4 regions of the Achromobacter seleniivolatilans genome follow, and region 2 is predicted to be linked to each of the others. Evidence: predicted binding sites of a transcription regulator. Region 2 holds the regulator's gene; each other region holds the start of a gene.
The links. Region 2 encodes LexA, which represses DNA repair genes until DNA is damaged. Its sites were predicted from a motif close to ACTGTATNNNNATACAGT; they were not measured.

Region 1 (4,536 bases), 300 kb from region 2:
GCGGCGTTTGGCGGCATGGCGCAGGTGGTGCAAGAAAGCACGCAACACCTGACCGATGCCGATCTGAATGCCATCGCGGTGTATCTGAAGAGCCTGCCTCCGGTGAACAAGGACGCCACCAAGCCTTTGGCGTATGACCCGTCGGTGGCGCAAGCGTTGCGTTCGGGCAAGGACCAAAGCGATGGCGCCATGGCCTTCCTGAACAACTGCGCGGCCTGCCACCGCAGCACGGGCAAGGGTTATACCGAAACGTTCCCGCAATTGGCGCAAAGCTCGACGGTGAATTCCGCCGATCCCACTTCCTTGATCCACATCGTGCTCAAGGGCGCGCAGATGCCTGGCACAACGGCGGCGCCAACCGCTTACGCGATGCCGGGTTTTGACTGGCGCATGAGCGACAAGGAAGTCGCTGATGTCGTGAGTTTTGTGCGGTCCAGTTGGGGCAACAAGGGCGCGGCAGTCAGCGCGTCTGAGGTTGCCAAGGTGCGTAAAGCAGTCGGCGCGGCGGCTCAACCGGCACGCTAAAACGCATCGTTATCGCGTTCGCTTGATCAAGCAGCGCCGGAAAGCTCAGGCTTTGCGGCGCTGTTTTTCTTGATTTCAAAATCCTCTGATGGTTGGTCCGGCACCACACTGCTGCAATGCGGCGTTCTATTTGTGGTCACCATTGAAGAGGTGCGGCATGCGTTGGCGCGAATTGGCAATAGATCTATGGCGGGGGCGAGGCAGACAGCCATGGGGCGTGACCGCGATCGCCGTGGTTGTGTCAGCGGAAGCCGTGTGGATGCTGTGGCAGGTGGTGCCAATGGTGTGGCTTGAGCTGCCTATGCCCATGGCGTTGGCGGCTGAATTGGCCTATGTAATCCTGATACTGCTGGCTCGCCTTGCGGCGGGCGCCGGCCTGTTGCTGGGCTTTGCCTGGGCCAGGCCCGTGCTAGCTGCGGCGCTGCTGGCGGCCACGGTTTATCTCTTGAAGGCCGGCTTTCAAGTAGAGCTGTCGTATTGGGTGCCAGACTTGACGCATACGATGACCCTTCTGGTGCCGGTCATGATGAAAGGGCTGTTCTATCTGGTGCTGGTGGTCTTGCTGTACATGCCGCGTGCCAGCGCCTATTTGGCACGCCAAAGATCTGCGAGATCCGCTTGACACGGATCGCCACAACAACCCGCCGCGGCGGGTTTTTTGTTGGCCGGCCCATCTGTCTGATTCGCCTGCGCAGCAGCGCCGCAAGACATCGGCAGGTTTTGCCTATCCGCAGCTTCGCTTTCCAAACATGCCGGACGCAGTGTGAAAAAACGCCTGCTATTATTACTGTATAAATAAACAGTTAGTCCGCCAGCCGATGTTTGCCCCGCACCGTTTCTACTATCTGCACAACTTCCAGCGCGCATTGGCATGGGTGGGCGACCGCTATGCAGACTTGTTGGATGCCGACGAACGCCGTTTTCTGACGGATTTCGGGGCGTTGCCGCAAGCATCCCAAGCCCTGATCGTGCGCATGCTGATGCGGCGAGGGCCTTGGTTTCGCGCCCGCGGGCTAGTCTACGAAGAAATTCCCGACATTGATGCGGCGGCCACGCCTTTGGTGGCGCTGGCCTGGCTCGACCCGCGGCCGCTGATGACCGTGGACGAGCTGTTCGGCTTGCACACCAAGCTGGAATTGGGGCGAATGTTTGCAGCCGTTCCGGCTAAAGCCGCTGCGCGCAAGGCCGACCTTCTGGAATCCGTTCGCGCCGAAAACGGCGACGCGCAACCCTATGCTGCCTGGAATCCGGAGTCGCACGAATCCGTCTGGCGTGTGATGGTGGGAGACCTGTGCGAACGCTTCCGCCTGATGTTCTTCGGGAACTTGTACCAGGATTGGTCGGAATTCGTGCTGGCGGATCTGGGCGTATTTCAGTACGAGGCTGTGCCGTTCGATCAGTCATCGCGGGCCTTTCAAACCCGTGCTGATGTCGATGGCTACCTGGCCTTGCACGCGTGCCGTTTGGCGCTGGAAGACGGCGCCGAGCGCGTTGCGCTATTGCAGGCGGTTGAAGATTGCGTCAGCCCGAACCCCTGGCTGGAGAAGCGCCGGGCCAAGGTCTTGCTGCGGATCGGGCAGGCCTGCGAACGCGCGCAGGACTGGCCGGCGGCGCAGCAGGTCTATGAACGTTGCGCCTATCCCGGGGCGCGCCACCGGCGCATCCGCGTATATGAACGCATGGCGCGGTTTGAAGAGGCTCTGGCGCTGGCCTTGCAGGCGCAAGATGCGCCCGAAAGCGAAGAAGAATCCCAGCGCGTGGCGCGCATGCTGCCGCGTCTGTATCGCAGCGTGGGGCAGGGCAGGCCGGCGCGCCCGGCAGCCCCTGTCTTGCAACGCATGGATTTGACGTTGTTGCGCCCGGCGGCTCCCACGGCCGTGGAATACGTCACGCGAGATCATCTGCATCAGGACGACGCGCCCGTGCATTACGTGGAAAACGCGCTGATCAATTCTTTGTTTGGCCTGCTGTGCTGGCCCGCTATCTTCGCGCCGTTGCCGGGGGCGTTTTTCCATCCGTTCCAGCGCGGCCCGGCCGATCTGGACGCGCCAGATTTTCATGCACGCCGTCAGGCGCAGTTCGCGGACTGTCTGGCGCAACTGGACACGCCAGACTACCGGAACACAATCCTGCAACGCTATGCCGACAAGTCCGGCGTGCAGTCGCCCTTTGTGTTTTGGGGCGCCTTGTCCGAAGCGCTGCTGACGCAAGCATTGGAATGTCTGCCCGCTGCGCACTTGAAGCTGTACTTCACGCGTTTGCTGCGCGACGTGAAGACCAACCGTTCCGGCCTGCCGGACCTGATCCGCTTTTGGCCCGCCGAACGCCGCTATGAGCTGATCGAGGTCAAGGGGCCGGGCGACAAGCTGCAAGACAACCAGATCCGTTGGCTACAGTACTGCGTGTCGCACGGCATGCCAGTGCGGGTGTGCCACGTCAATTGGCAAGAGAGCGCCGCATGAGTTACGCCGTGGCGGTACGCGCTTTATGTGAATTCACTGCGCGCGCAGGTGACTTGGACCTGCGCTTTACGCCTGCGCCGACTGGGCTGGAAGGCATGGCGGGCCACGCGGTCGTGACGGGCCGGCGCGGGCCCGCGTATGAGACGGAAGTCGCGCTGTCCGGCCAACACGAGAATCTGCTGGTGCGAGGGCGCGCCGACGGTTACGACCCCGTGGCGAACCAGCTGGAAGAGGTCAAGACCTATCGCGGTCAGCTGGACAGCGTGCGCGAGAACCACCGCGTGGTGCATTGGGCGCAGGCGCGCGTGTACGGGCATCTGCTGTGCCAATCACGCGGGCTGGAACGGGTGCGCGTGGCCTTGGTGTATTTCAATGTGGTCACCGAAGAAGAAACGGTGCTGGTTGAAACTCACGAAGCCGCAGAGCTGGCGGCATTCTTCCAGGAGCAGTGCGGACGCTTTTTGGCCTGGGCCAAGACAGAGCTTGCACATCGGCAGGCCCGCGACGGCGCTTTGGAAAAACTGGCGTTCCCGCATGGCGAGTTTAGGGCGGGGCAACGCGATCTGGCGGTTGCCGTGTACCGTACTGCGCGTGATGGCCGTTGCCTGATGGCGCAGGCGCCTACCGGTATCGGCAAGACGCTGGGCACGATTTTTCCGTTGCTCAAGGCCAGCCCGGGAACAGGCTTGGACAAGATTTTCTTTCTGGCCGCCAAAGGCTCGGGCCGTGGACTGGCGGTTCAAGCGCTGGACACCGTCAACGCGCAACCTGCGGCGCCGGGGTTGCGGGTGCTGGATCTGCAAGCGCGCGATAAAACCTGCGAGCATCCCGATCTGGCTTGCCATGGAGACTCCTGCCCTTTGGCGCAGGGCTTCTACGACCGCTTGCCCAAGGCGCGAGAGGCGGCGCTGACGCACACGCGGCTGGACGCGCCAACGGTGCGCGCGACTGCGCGTGAGCATCAGGTCTGCCCGTACTACTTGTCGCAAGAGCTGATCCGATGGAGCGATGTGGTGGTGGGCGACTACAACTACTACTACGATGCGACCGCGATGTTGTACGCCATGACGCAGGCGTACCAGTGGAAGGTGGCGGTACTGGTGGACGAGGCCCACAACCTCGTGGACCGGGCGCGCCGTATGTACACGGGCGAGCTGGACCAGACCTCGCTGTCTGCCGCGCGTTACGCCGCGCCCAAGGCCTTGAAGAAGCCGTTGGACGGATTGCAGCGCTCGTGGAATGCGCTGAATAAAAAACAGGCCGAACGCTATCAGGCATACGACGCGGTGGCAGCAGGCGTCCTGGGCGCGGTGCAGAAGGCGGTGGGCGCCATCATGGAGTACATGGCCGAGGCCCCGTTGCCGCAAGATGATCCCGTGCTGACGTTCTATTTTCAGGCGCTGCAATTCATGCGTCTGGCAGAGCAATTCGGATCGCATGCGCTGTTTGACGTAACCCTGTCGGACGTGGGTGTTGCCACTGCTAAGACCCCGCCATCAACCTTGTGCGTGCGCAACGTGATCCCGGCGCCGTATCTGGCTGCGCGCTA
Region 2 (4,536 bases):
CGCCGCGCGATCGTTGCCCAGTTTGAGCAGTACGTGAAGCTCAACAAAAAGATTCCCCCGGAGATCCTGACCTCGCTGGCCGGCATCGATGATGCAGGACGCCTGGCTGACACGATCGCCGCGCATCTTCCGCTGAAGCTCGAGCAGAAGCAAAAGATGCTGGAGATCGTCGGTACTTCCGAGCGCCTTGAAGGCTTGCTTACGCAGCTTGAAACCGAAATCGACATTCTTCAGGTCGAGAAGCGGATTCGCGGCCGCGTGAAGAAGCAGATGGAAAAGAGCCAGCGCGACTACTACTTGAATGAGCAGGTCAAAGCCATTCAGAAGGAGTTGGGCGAGGGCGAAGAAGGCGCGGACATCGAAGAGCTTGAAAAGAAGATCATCGCTGCCCACATGCCGAAAGAGGCGCGTAAGAAGGCCGATGCCGAGCTGAAGAAGCTCAAGCTCATGTCGCCCATGTCGGCTGAAGCCACCGTGGTGCGCAACTATATCGATACGCTCATCAATCTCCCCTGGAGAAAGAAGAGCAAGATCAACAACTCCATCAGCAACGCGGAAACGGTGCTGGATAACGACCACTATGGTCTGGAGAAGGTCAAAGAACGTATTCTTGAATATCTTGCCGTTCAACAACGCGTGGACAAGATCAAGGCGCCGATTCTGTGCCTGGTAGGCCCTCCGGGCGTCGGTAAGACTTCGCTTGGGCAGTCTATCGCCAAGGCAACGAACCGCAAGTTCGTTCGCATGGCGCTGGGCGGCGTGCGCGACGAAGCCGAAATTCGCGGCCATCGTCGTACGTACATTGGCTCGATGCCGGGCAAGATTGTTCAGAACATGTCGAAGGTTGGCGTTCGCAATCCGTTGTTCCTGCTTGATGAAATTGACAAGCTGGGCATGGACTTCCGTGGCGACCCGTCGTCGGCATTGCTCGAAGTGCTGGACCCGGAACAAAACCATACGTTCCAGGACCACTATATCGAGGTCGATTTTGACCTGTCGGACGTCATGTTCGTCGCGACCAGCAACACGCTGAATATTCCGCCGGCCCTGCTGGACCGTATGGAAGTGATCCGCCTGTCCGGTTATACGGAAGAGGAAAAGATCCATATCGCCCGCGACCATCTGCTGCCCAAGCTGATGAAAAACAACGGCGTTAAGGATAGCGAACTGACCGTGGACGACAGCGCGCTGCGCGACATCGTGCGCTACTACACCCGCGAAGCTGGTGTCCGTGCGCTTGAGCGCGAAGTGGGCAAGATCTGCCGCAAGGTGATCAAACAGCTGCTGACCCAGACGGATCGTGCGAAGGCCGAGGGCAAGACCCTTGAGGCCAAGGCGGTTAATGTCACGGGCGACAACCTGAGCGATTTCCTGGGCGTGCGCCGCTACGCCTTCGGTATGGCCGAAAAGGAAAACCAGATTGGCCAAGTCACTGGTCTGGCCTGGACGGAAGTCGGTGGCGACCTGCTGACGATTGAAGTCGCGGACATGCCGGGTAAGGGCGTCATCCAACGCACGGGTTCGCTTGGCGACGTGATGAAGGAATCGGTCGAAGCTGCTCGTACCGTGGTGCGTTCGCGGGCTCGCCGTCTGGGCTTTGCCGACAGCGTGTTCGAGAAGCACGACATGCACGTGCACGTGCCGGAAGGTGCGACGCCCAAGGACGGTCCGTCTGCGGGTATCGCGATCACGACGGCCATGGTGTCGGCCTTGTCACGCATCCCTGTGCGCGCCAATGTCGCTATGACCGGCGAAATTACGTTGCGCGGCGAAGTGTTGCCAATCGGCGGCTTGAAGGAAAAACTGCTGGCAGCCCATCGTGGCGGCATCAAGACGGTCTTGATCCCGGAAGAAAACGTCAAGGATTTGGCGGAGATCCCGGATAACGTCAAGAACCACCTTGAGATCGTTCCGGTGCGTTGGATCGACAAGGTTCTGGAGCTGGCCTTGGAGCGTCTGCCTGAGCCCTTGGCTGAGGAAGAAGCCGTCAAGGAACCTCTGGTTGCCAAACCAGCTGAGCCTGGTTCGACCGATCCGGTGTTGAAGCACTGATCCCCACCCCAAGGGCGCCTTCGTAAAGGGGCGCTCTAATACAAAACCCCGCTCATTGGCGGGGTTTTGTTTTTGGGTCTTGCTGTGGAGGGCAGGCAGGAAAATAAGCGAATGCTTGGTGCCGTTAATTCCCTGGCCCGGCCCACACGCACTAATGCAGCGCGTGTGTGCGGATCAGGCCGACAGCGATGCCTTCAAGCGCGAACTCCTGATCAGCTTCGACGATGATCGTTTGGAAGTCGGGGTTTTCGGGCAGGAGCTCGATATGGCCGTTGGTGCGCTGGAGTCGCTTGACTGTGACGTCGTCGCCCAAGCGGGCCACAACGATTTGGCCATTGCGGGCTTCAGACGCTTTTTTAACCGCAAGCAGATCGCCTTCCAGGATGCCAGCGTCGCGCATGCTCATGCCGCGCACCTTTAGCAGGTAGTCGGGCGCTTGAGCAAACAGGTGCGGGTCGACGCCCACCTCGCGTTCGACGTGCTCGGCAGCAAGAATGGGGCTGCCTGCAGCCACACGGCCAACCAGCGGCAGCAGCAGTTGCGCCAGCGAGGGCACAAAAGAGGCTTGCGATGCGGCGGGCGAGGAGTCTTTCAGGCGGATACCGCGTGACGCGCCTGCGGTCAGCTCAATGGCGCCTTTACGGGCTAAAGCCTTGAGGTGATCTTCTGCTGCATTGGGGGAACGAAAACCGAGGGCTTGGGCGATTTCGGCACGCGTCGGCGGAAAGCCGGTGCGCGTGACGGTCTGCCTGATGAGGTCCAGGATTTGTTGTTGGCGATCAGTGAGTTTGCTGGCCATGGCGATTCCGGGGTGAGCGGACTGTACATATATACAGCGTCATTCTGGGGGACGCAGCATAAAAAAGCAAGCCAGGGGAAGGGCAGCAAAGCAAAACGGAGCCCTTGGGCTCCGTTCTATAGCAGCAAGCAGCGCCCCGCAAAGGGCCGGCTAGCAAAGCGCGTTAGCGCTTTACAGCACTGCTGCGATACCGGCGGCAACCTTGTCGATGTTGCCGCTGTTCAGTGCAGCCACGCAGATGCGGCCGCTGGACACGGCATAGACGCCGTGTTCTTCACGCAGGCGATCCACTTGCGCGGAGGTCAGGCCCGAGTACGAGAACATGCCGCGCTGTTCCAGCACGAAGCTGAAGTCCTGCTTGCCGCCGTGTTCCTTGATCTTCTCGACCAGTTGCTTGCGCATCAGGCGAATACGATCGCGCATGCCGGCCAGCTCTTCTTCCCACATGGCAAACAGCTCAGGGGTGTTCAGAACGGTCGACACAACCGTGCCGCCATGGGTGGGCGGGTTGGAGTAGTTGGTGCGGATGACGCGCTTCAACTGGCTCAGCACGCGAGTGGCTTCTTCCTTGTTGCCAGCCACTACCGTCAGGGCGCCAACGCGCTCGCCGTACAGCGAGAACGACTTGGAGAACGACGAGCTGATGAACATGGTCATGTCCAGGTCGGCGAACATGCGCACGACCGAAGCATCTTCCGTCAGGCCTTCACCAAAGCCCTGATAGGCGATGTCGAGGAACGGGACCAGGTTGTTTTCTTTCACGACTGCGGCGATCTGCTTCCACTGATCGTCAGTAGGGTCCACGCCGGTCGGGTTGTGGCAGCAAGCGTGCAGCACGACGACGGTCTTGGCCGGCGCGGCCTTAAGATCCGCCAGCATGGCGTCAAAATTCAAGCCGCGGGTGGTCGCGTCGTAGTACGAGTACGTGCCAACTTCAAAACCGGCGCGTTCAAACAGTGCGCGGTGGTTTTCCCAGCTGGGGTTGCTGATCAGCACCTTGGAGGTGGGCAGCAACTGGCGCAGGAAATCGGCGCCGATCTTCAGTGCGCCCGTGCCGCCCAGTGCTTGGGTGGTCAGCACACGGCCGGCGGCAGCCAGCGCGGAATCCTTGCCCAGCAGCAGCGCTTGCGCACCCTGGTTGTAGCCGGCGATGCCTTCAATCGGCAGATAGCCGCGCGCAGCGGCAGCTTCAATACGGGCGGTTTCAGCCTTGCGTACTGCGGCCAGCAGCGGGATACGTCCCTGGTCGTCGTAGTACACGCCCACGCCCAGGTTTACTTTACCCGGACGCGTATCCGCGTTGTATTGTTCGTTCAGACCAAGAATGGGGTCGCGCGGCGCGAGTTCGACGGAATCGAAAAGGGTGCTCATGGGACTCTGATGAGGATGGGTGGACGCAGTACGGTGTGCTGTGGATAATGGGGGGTTTACCCTGGAACAGTCTAGCATGCCTAAGAGTTCAATAGACCCGAGTGGTGCAATGGACAAGAGTGCGGACGCGGCTGCCGTTGCCCCTGTTGTGGAAGCCCCCATTTCGGGGGGAGGGGCCGGTCCCGTTGCGGGGCCAGGGTTCATCGATTATCCCAACAGCCCGTTTCACCTTTATCAGCCCTATCCGCCCGCCGGCGATCAGCCCGCAGCTATAGAAGCATTGACGCAAGGGGTTGAGGACGGCCTGATGTTTC
Region 3 (4,536 bases), 2.4 Mb from region 2:
GGGCAGCGGCAGGGCGCGGTCGCCGCCCAGGTATTCACCACGGCTGCCGAGCGCCAGCCAGAACACACTGTCGGTTTCGTCGGCGCGCAGCACATCGCGCGCGGGGTCTGTCATCTTCAGCACGGCGCGGCCGTCTTGCGCGTGAACCTGCCGCGTCAGGACGTGCAGATTATTGGCAAGCGCGCGGTCGTAGGGCACGTTGGCGATGTTTTGCGCGACCACATAGGTGATGGCAACGCTCATGGGCCACAGCAGGAACAGCGGGGCTAGCATCCAATCCAGGATCTCGCCCAGCAACGAACGCTGGGGCGGCGCAAAGCTCGGGCCTTTGGACCCGGCTTGCATGACATCCAGCGCTTCCTGGTTGAGCGGCTCTGGAGACGCCGGCTCAGCTTGCGAGGTACGCGGCACCCTGGTCACGCTCCAAGCAATAGCCCAGGCCACGCACCGTCACGATCTTCACGCCGCTGGGCTCAAGTTTCTTGCGCAGGCGATGCACGTAGACCTCGATGGCGTTGGTGCTGACTTCTTCACCCCATTCACACAGGTGGTCAACCAATTGGGTTTTGCTGACCATACGGCCGCTGCGCGTCAGCAGAATTTCCAGCAAGCTGACTTCACGCGCGGACAGGTCCAGGGTTTGATCGTCCACGATGGCGACGCGGCCGGTCTGGTCGAACAGCAGCCGGCCGTGCTTGATCATCGTCGCGCCGCCGCCCGCGCCGCGCCGGGTCAGCGCCCGCACGCGCGCCTCTAGCTCGGACAGAGCAAAGGGCTTGGCCATGTAATCGTCGGCGCCCAGATCCAGGCCCTTGACCCGCTGCTCGATGCTGTCTGCGGCAGTCAGGATCAGGACGGGCAGGGCGGAATTGCGGGCGCGCAGCCGGCGCAGCACCTCAAGGCCCGCCAACTGCGGCAGGCCAAGGTCCAGGATGAGCAGGTCGAATGCTTGAGCGGCCAATGCGGAATCGGCGGCCAGGCCATCCCGCACGGCATCGACGGCATAGCCGTTGTGGCGCAATGAACGTGACAGGCCGTCGGCAAGAATGCTGTCGTCTTCGGCGATCAGAATACGCATTGGTTTGCTAAGGAATAGGACCCCTGTGCCGCCAGCGCTTTGCACGCTTGCTACCCCTCTTTGGGAGGCTTTCCACCTTGTGAGTGGCCCGGCGGCGGTCAGGGGACGAAACGCCGGTTTCGTTTGGGATTCTGTCATACGGCGACAAGCTTGCCCACCCAGGGTATACGTGCAAAATACTGGCACACTGTTTTTATATACAGTACAATCCGATGCCATAATCTGATCCGTAGCTAAAAGCTCGGCTGATCAAAGTAGCCGATCAAAAGTAGCTGATCAAATACAGACACCCGCTAGACCCTGCGGCACTCCCTAAGACACCAGATACGTTACAGACAGGACTCTACATGGACGACAAAACCACCAAGGCCGCCGCATCGGAAAAGGCTAAGGCGCTTGCCGCCGCGCTTTCGCAGATCGAAAAGCAGTTCGGCAAGGGCTCGATCATGCGCTACGGCGACAACGAGGTCTCGCACGACATCCAGGTGGTTTCCACGGGCTCCCTGGGGCTGGATATCGCACTGGGCGTTGGCGGCCTGCCGCGCGGCCGTGTGGTCGAAGTCTACGGCCCGGAATCGTCGGGTAAGACCACGCTGACGCTGCAAGTCATTGCTGAAATGCAAAAAATTGGCGGCACCTGCGCTTTCGTCGACGCGGAACATGCGCTGGACGTGCAGTACGCCAGCAAGCTGGGCGTCAACCTGACCGACCTTCTGATCTCGCAGCCGGACACGGGCGAACAAGCGCTGGAAATCACTGACGCGCTCGTGCGTTCGGGTTCCGTCGACCTGATCGTCATCGACTCGGTCGCGGCCCTGGTCCCCAAGGCTGAAATCGAAGGTGAAATGGGCGATTCGCTGCCCGGTCTGCAGGCTCGCCTGATGAGCCAGGCGCTGCGCAAGCTGACCGCCACGATCAAGCGCACGAACTGCATGGTCATCTTCATCAACCAGATTCGCATGAAGATCGGTGTGATGTTCGGCAACCCCGAAACCACCACCGGCGGTAACGCGCTGAAGTTCTACGCCTCGGTGCGTCTGGACATCCGCCGCATCGGTTCCATCAAGAAGGGCGACGAGGTTGTCGGTAACGAAACTCGCGTCAAGGTCGTGAAGAACAAGGTCGCGCCTCCGTTCAAGCAGGCCGAGTTCGACATCATGTACGGCACTGGCATCTCGCGCGAAGGCGAAATCATTGATCTGGGCGTTGCCGCCAATGTGGTGGACAAGGCCGGCGCGTGGTACAGCTACAACGGCAACCGTATCGGCCAGGGCAAGGACAATGTCCGCGAATACCTGAAAGAGCACAAGGAAATCGCGATTGAAATCGAGAACCGCGTTCGCGAGAACCAGGGCATCGTCAGCCGCGCCGCAGAATTCGTGCCCACGGTGGAAGACACCGCCGAGTAAGCTTTGGTCCCGTTGCCGCTTGCATAGCGTTGCAGGCGGCAGCCCATTGCGATCGGGCCTGGCCCGATGACTTGCGGCAGGCGCCATGACGGGCCTGCCGTAATGCATAGCACGCAGGAAGCGCATGAGCTGGAAATCGACCCCCGCGTCAGCCGACCGTCTTCGCGCCAAGTTGGATGACGAATTTGAAACCGTCGCCAAGCCGCAAGGCTTGCGGCGGAGTTCGGATGCGCGCCGCGAACAAGAAGCCGCAGCGTCCGCAGGCGAACCTGATCAGTGGCAACGCAGTTCGGAGCAACGTAGCGCCGAACGCGAACGCCGAGCCGCCGCTGGCGAAGCGTCTTCCGCAGAGGGCGGCAAGCAAGCGCGTAAGGGCCCGTCGCTGAAAATGCGCGCCGTGGGTTATCTATCGCGGCGCGAACATGCGCGCGAAGAGTTGTCGCGTAAGCTCGCGCCCTATGCCGAAGACGCCGGCGAGGTCGAAGCCACGCTGGACGCGCTGGAAAAAGAAGGCTGGTTATCTACGGAGCGCTTTGCCCAAAGTCTGGTACACCGGCGCGCCTCGCGTCAGGGGGCAGCGCGCATTGTGCAAGAGCTGCGCCAACACGGTGTGGACGATACCCAGGTCGCCGAATTCCGCGAGCAACTTCGCGCCACGGAATATGACCGTGCGCTGGAAGTCTGGAAGAAGCGCTTTGACGCCAAGCCAGCTGATCGCGCGGCCTATGCCAAGCAGGCGCGTTTCCTGGCCAGCCGTGGTTTTGCGCATGATGTGATCCGCCGTATCGTGGGCGACAGTGATGAAGACTGAGCGCTGCGTCTGTCTGCCGCCAAACACCAACCGCCCCGTAGGGCGGTTTTTTTTTCATGTCTCAGGGCCCCAAATGCAGGGGCGCGCTAGTTCACTTTGCCGACTTGATACCCGACAACGTCTTGAAGCACACGTCGCGCGTAATGGTCAGAAATTCGTCGATATACGAGGTGTCCGTATCTTCGCTGCGCACGGTAGCGTACAAGGTGCGCCAGACCCCTTGCGGACCCAAACGGCATAAGCGCAACCAGCCCTGATTCATATATTCGGTCAGCGCCCAATTGGGCAACGCCGCCACGCCCCGGTTGCTGGCAACCAACTGCGCAATGATGGGTGTGAGTTCCGCTTTGCGAATGGCGGCCGGTTCCACGTCGGCAGGGTCAAGAAAGGCGGTAAAGATGTCCAGACGCTGCTTGTCTACCGGATAGGTGATCAGGGTCTGATCGGCCAACTGGTCCGGCATGATGAATTTGCAGCTGGCCAGCGGGTTCGATTCCGACACGGCCAACACCAACTCGTACTTGAACAACGGCAAATACTCGACCGCTTCCAGCGGTTGCGGGTCAGACGTGATGACCAGGTCCAGATCGCCGCGCACCAAGGCTGGCAGAGGGGCGAACGAGAAAGCCGCTGACAAATCCAGCGCCACGTCTGGCCATTGGACCCGGAAGGCATCCAAGGCCGGCATCAGCCACTGGAAGCAGGAGTGGCAGTCAATGGCCAGATGCAGCCTGCCCGTACGGCCAGCCGCCAGGCGCTGCAATTCGCGTTCGGTGGCCCGGATGCGGGGCAGCACTTCGTCGGCCAGCGCCAGCACGCGCAAGCCGGCGGTTGTCAGCCGCGCTGGCCGGGTGCGCCGATTGAGCAGTGGCGTGCCCAGCCGGGTTTCCAGATCGCGCAATTGGTGCGACAGGGCAGACTGGGTCAGGTGCAGGCGTTCTGCGGCTTCTTGCAGGCTGCCGCCCTCGCGGATGGCGGTCAGCGTTTCAAGATGGCGGATTTCTAACATGTGGCGTGGCGATGACGTGAGGACACCGCAACTGGAATGGCTGCGGTTTCCGGCTCCGGACCCTTGGGGCGGGAATGAGCTTATATTGTATGAGAGTTATTCATCTTATGGATGTAGACATTGATTTTGATTCATTTTGGTTTGCCGTCAGAATAGTCGTCACTTGAACAAAATTTGTCTAACGGCGGTGTTCTCATGACTACTATTCATAATTTGGGGTTCCCCCGCA
Region 4 (4,536 bases), 2.1 Mb from region 2:
CAAGCAGCCGCTCGCCCGCGCGATGACCATGGAATATTCCGTGACTGGCAATTGGGACGATCCGAAGATCGAACCGATTGATGCCTCGGGCAAAGAAGCCCCCAAGCAGACACCGCGTCCAGCCGACGCAACACCGCGCCGCATGCCGGAATTCATCGAACATTGATGCCGGGTCGCCGGCGAGCCAGCGCGGTTATTCCCGCTACGGCGTTTGGACGAAAAAAAACTGCCCGACAAGGGCAGTTTTTTTGCATGCAAGCCTGAGCTTACTTCTTCTTCATCATGTCGAAGAATTCGGCGTTGGTCTTCGTGGCGCGCATCTTGTCCAGGATGAATTCCATGGATTGCACTTCGTCCATGTCGTGGATGAACTTGCGCAGCACCCAGACCTTTTGCAGCAGGTCCGGCGCGATCAGCAGTTCTTCGCGGCGGGTGCCCGACTTGTTCAGGTTGATCGACGGGTAGACGCGCTTTTCAGCCAGACGACGTTCAAGGTGAACTTCGGAGTTACCCGTGCCCTTGAATTCTTCGTAGATGACTTCGTCCATGCGGCTGCCGGTTTCGATCAGCGCCGTACCCAGAATCGTCAGCGAACCGCCTTCTTCCAGGTTACGAGCTGCGCCGAAGAAGCGCTTGGGGCGTTGCAGGGCATTGGCGTCCACGCCGCCCGTCAGCACCTTGCCGGATGCCGGCACCACGGTGTTGTAGGCACGGGCCAGACGAGTGATCGAGTCCAGCAGGATCACGACGTCCTTTTTCATTTCGACCAGGCGTTTGGCCTTTTCGATGACCATTTCAGCCACTTGCACGTGACGGGTAGCGGGTTCGTCGAAAGTCGACGCCACCACTTCGCCACGCACCGTGCGTTGCATTTCGGTCACTTCCTCGGGGCGCTCATCGACCAGCAGGACGATCATGACCGCGTCGGGGTAGTTGGTGGTGATGGCATGCGCAATGTGCTGCATCATCACCGTCTTGCCGGACTTGGGGCTGGCGACGATCAGGCCGCGCTGGCCCATACCGATGGGGGCGAAGACGTCCAGAATACGGCCCGTCAGGTTTTCTTCGCTCTTGATGTCGCGTTCCAGACGCATCGTCCGGTTCGGGTGCAGCGGCGTCAGGTTTTCGAACATGATGCGATGCTTGATCGCTTCAGGCGCTACGCCGTTGACCTTGTCCACTTTCACCAGAGCAAAGTAGCGTTCGCCATCCTTGGGCGTGCGCACTTCACCTTCGATCGAGTCGCCGGTGTGCAGGTTGAAACGGCGGATCTGCGACGGCGAGATGTAAATGTCGTCCGTGCTGGCCAGATACGAGGTCTCGGGCGAGCGCAGGAAACCAAAACCGTCGGGCAGGACTTCCAGCACGCCGTCGCCAAAAATCTGCTCGCCCTGTTTGGCGCGCCGTTTCATGATGGCGAACATCAGCTCCTGCTTACGCAGGCGGTTGGCGTTCTCGATTTCCAGGCCAGCGGCCATTTCCAGCAGCTGCGAGACATGCAGCGCCTTCAGTTCGTTGAGGTGCATCGCGGTGATTGGTGGGGAAAAGTAAAGGAGGGGTCTGGCGGCGCGCCACGGACGGGCTCGCGCGGGTTTGAATGAGCGCCGCCCCCGGGGCGGCGCCTTCGTTCACAGCACGCAGTTTACAACGCGCCGTCCAGGAATGCGGTGAGTTGCGACTTCGACAGCGCGCCAACTTTGGTGGCGGCGGCTTGGCCGTCTTTAAAGAGCATAAGGGTAGGAATGCCGCGGATGCCGTATTTGGTGGCGGTACCCTGGTTTTCGTCCACGTTCAGCTTCGCGATCGTCAGGCGACCTGCGTACTCGTTGGCGACTTCTTCCAGGATCGGGGCAATCATCTTGCAGGGGCCACACCAGGCAGCCCAGTAGTCCACCAGCACTGGCTGGCCGGATTTCAACACATCGGCATCGAAGCTCGCGTCACTGACGTTCTTGATTTGGTCGCTCATGATGGTGATTCTCGGTTCGGCAGCAAAAGGCGCGTGAGAGACGCGCCTTGCCGTTGTTCTTGTTTGTGGAATGGACTAAAGCATACCACTGTCAATAACAACAGGCATACCACTGTTAATAACAACAGGGTTTGCAGGATTTGTGTAGGATGTTGCGGCGCAGTTGTCGCGTTTATGAGGGATCAACCCCGGCGCGCTGGCTGTGACTGTCATCATCCTACCGAATTCGGTGCTGGTCAGGTCGTGCGCATCCCACCCGGAGCCGCGCAGAATCTAGGCTTAACCGTAAAATGTCGGTTTTTTTCCACAGATGTTGGGGATAACTTGGCCACTCCACGTTACACCGAGGCGTCCATTCGCGTCCTTAAGGGGCTGGAGCCCGTGCGCCAGCGCCCGGGCATGTACACCCGCACCGAAAACCCTCTGCACGTTGTGCAGGAGGTTATTGATAACGCCGCAGACGAGGCCTTGGCTGGCTACTGCAAACAAATACAGGTCACGCTGCACCTGGATGGCAGCGTGTCCGTCGAGGACGACGGGCGGGGCATTCCCGTCGGTCTGCATCCCGAAGAGCACGCGCCCGTTGTTGAACTGGTCTTCACCCGCCTGCACGCGGGGGGCAAGTTCGACAAGGCGGGCGGCGGCGCCTATGCCTTCTCCGGCGGCCTGCACGGGGTGGGCGTTTCCGTCACCAACGCGCTGGCGACCCGGCTGGAAGTCGTGGTCTGGCGCGATGGCGCGGTAAATCGTCTGGTTTTCAAAGGCGGCGACGTCGATGAGCCGCTGGCGCCCTACGATCAGGGTGGCCGCAAAAAATCCGGCACCCGCGTGCGCGTCTGGCCGGACCCGAAATATTTCGACAGCCCCAATATTCCGTTGGGCGAGCTCACGCACTTGATGCGCAGCAAGGCCGTACTGCTGCCCGGGGTGAAAGTCTCGCTGGTCAACGAAAAGACCGGCGACACCAAGACCTGGCAGTACCAGGACGGGCTGCGCGGCTATCTGGCCGAGGCCCTGTCCGGCGCCGAATTGATGGTGCCGTTCTTTGAAGGCCAGCAATATGCTGGCGCCGATCACGAGAACTTCGCCGAAGGCGAGGGCGCCCAATGGGTCGTGGCCTGGACCGAGGACGGCAACGCCGTGCGCGAGTCCTACGTCAACCTGATCCCCACGCCTGCTGGCGGTACGCACGAATCCGGCTTGCGCGAAGGCTTGTTTGGCTCGGTAAAGAGCTTTGCTGAACTGCACAGCTTGTTGCCCAAGGGCGTGAAGCTGCTGCCTGAAGACGTCTTCGCCCGCGCCAGCTTTGTGTTGTCGGCCAAGGTGCTGGACCCGCAATTTCAGGGCCAGATCAAAGAGCGCCTAAATAGCCGTGACGCGGTGCGTCTGGTGGGCGGCTTTGCCAAGAGCGCGCTGGACCTGTGGCTGCACAGCAATGTGGAGTACGGCAAGAAACTTGCCGAGCTGGCGATTCGCCAGGCGCAGGCGCGCCAGCGATCCGCCCAGAAGGTCGAAAAGCGCAAGAGCTCGGGCGTGGCTGTGCTGCCCGGCAAACTGACGGATTGCGAGTCCAGCGATGCGACCCGCACCGAAGTTTTCCTGGTCGAGGGCGATTCCGCAGGCGGTTCCGCCAAGATGGGCCGCGACAAGGAATTCCAGGCCATTCTGCCGCTGCGCGGCAAGGTCCTGAATTCCTGGGAAGTGGACCGCGACCGGCTCTTTGCCAACAACGAAATTCATGACATCTCCGTAGCCATTGGTGTGGACCCGCATGGCCCAGGCGATACGCCGGATCTGTCCGGCCTGCGCTACGGCCGCATCTGCATCCTGTCCGATGCAGACGTTGACGGCTCTCACATTCAGGTTCTGCTGCTGACGCTGTTCTACAAGCACTTTCCCAAGCTGGTCGAAGCCGGGAATGTCTATGTGGCCAAACCGCCGTTGTTCCGGCTGGACGTGCCGGCGCAGGGCAAGCGCCCGGCCCGCAAGATCTATTGCCTGGACGAAGGCGAGCTGGAAGCCGCGCAAGACAAGTTGCGCAAGGAAGGCGTGCGGGAAGGCGCCTGGGCAATCAGCCGATTCAAGGGCCTGGGTGAAATGAATCCCGAGCAGTTGTGGGAAACCACCATGAATCCGGACACGCGCCGGTTGCTGCCCGTGGGTTATGGCGATCAGACTCCTGAAGACACCACCCGCATGTTCGACATGCTGATGGGCAAGGGCGAGTCCTCGCAGCGCCGCGCCTGGATCGAAGAAAAGGGCAACCTGGCGGAGCTGGATATCTGATGACGTCCGCCTTGCCCGGCCAAGCCCGGATGACCGTCGACATGACGGCTGATGACTACGCGGAGTTCGCCGCCTACGTTTACAAACGCCCCGAGCTGCGCCGCCGCCGCTACCGGTCGCACCTGCGATTCGGGGTGTTGATGATCGTGGCTTTGCTGGCCTACCTGATCTGGCAAACATGGGATGGCAAGGGGCCAAATTGGGGCCAATTGCTGCCGGTGTACTTCCAGGGATTGGCGGTGGGCTTGGGCATTCTGGCGCTGCTGGCGCTGGCGTATGAG

Region 1: RAS12_RS04535 (VRR-NUC domain-containing protein) is a predicted target of LexA. The motif match lies at 1,312-1,329, and genes of this name have one in related genera.
Region 3: recA (recombinase RecA) is a predicted target of LexA. The motif match lies at 1,265-1,282, and genes of this name have one in related genera.
Region 4: RAS12_RS12540 (DNA topoisomerase IV subunit B) is a predicted target of LexA. The motif match lies at 2,081-2,098, and genes of this name have one in related genera.

The regions. Positions count from the first base shown of each region.
Region 1 is NZ_CP132976.1:1,025,387-1,029,922, forward strand. Features, by position in the region: gene RAS12_RS04525 (c-type cytochrome) at 1-525, shown strand, start outside; gene RAS12_RS04530 (hypothetical protein) at 743-1,147, shown strand; gene RAS12_RS04535 (VRR-NUC domain-containing protein) at 1,344-2,987, shown strand; gene RAS12_RS04540 (ATP-dependent DNA helicase) at 2,984-4,536, shown strand, end outside.
Region 2 is NZ_CP132976.1:727,637-732,172, forward strand. Features, by position in the region: gene lon (endopeptidase La) at 1-2,052, shown strand, start outside; gene lexA (transcriptional repressor LexA) at 2,204-2,851, opposite strand; gene RAS12_RS03315 (amino acid aminotransferase) at 3,023-4,222, opposite strand; gene uvrB (excinuclease ABC subunit UvrB) at 4,332-4,536, shown strand, end outside.
Region 3 is NZ_CP132976.1:3,085,818-3,090,353, reverse strand. Features, by position in the region: gene RAS12_RS13890 (sensor histidine kinase) at 1-273, opposite strand, end outside; gene RAS12_RS13885 (response regulator transcription factor) at 389-1,078, opposite strand; gene recA (recombinase RecA) at 1,426-2,487, shown strand; gene recX (recombination regulator RecX) at 2,612-3,298, shown strand; gene RAS12_RS13870 (LysR family transcriptional regulator) at 3,390-4,307, opposite strand; gene metE (5-methyltetrahydropteroyltriglutamate--homocysteine S-methyltransferase) at 4,503-4,536, shown strand, end outside.
Region 4 is NZ_CP132976.1:2,815,177-2,819,712, reverse strand. Features, by position in the region: gene RAS12_RS12555 (YhdP family protein) at 1-166, shown strand, start outside; gene rho (transcription termination factor Rho) at 267-1,526, opposite strand; gene trxA (thioredoxin TrxA) at 1,643-1,969, opposite strand; gene RAS12_RS12540 (DNA topoisomerase IV subunit B) at 2,294-4,255, shown strand; gene RAS12_RS12535 (YcxB family protein) at 4,255-4,536, shown strand, end outside.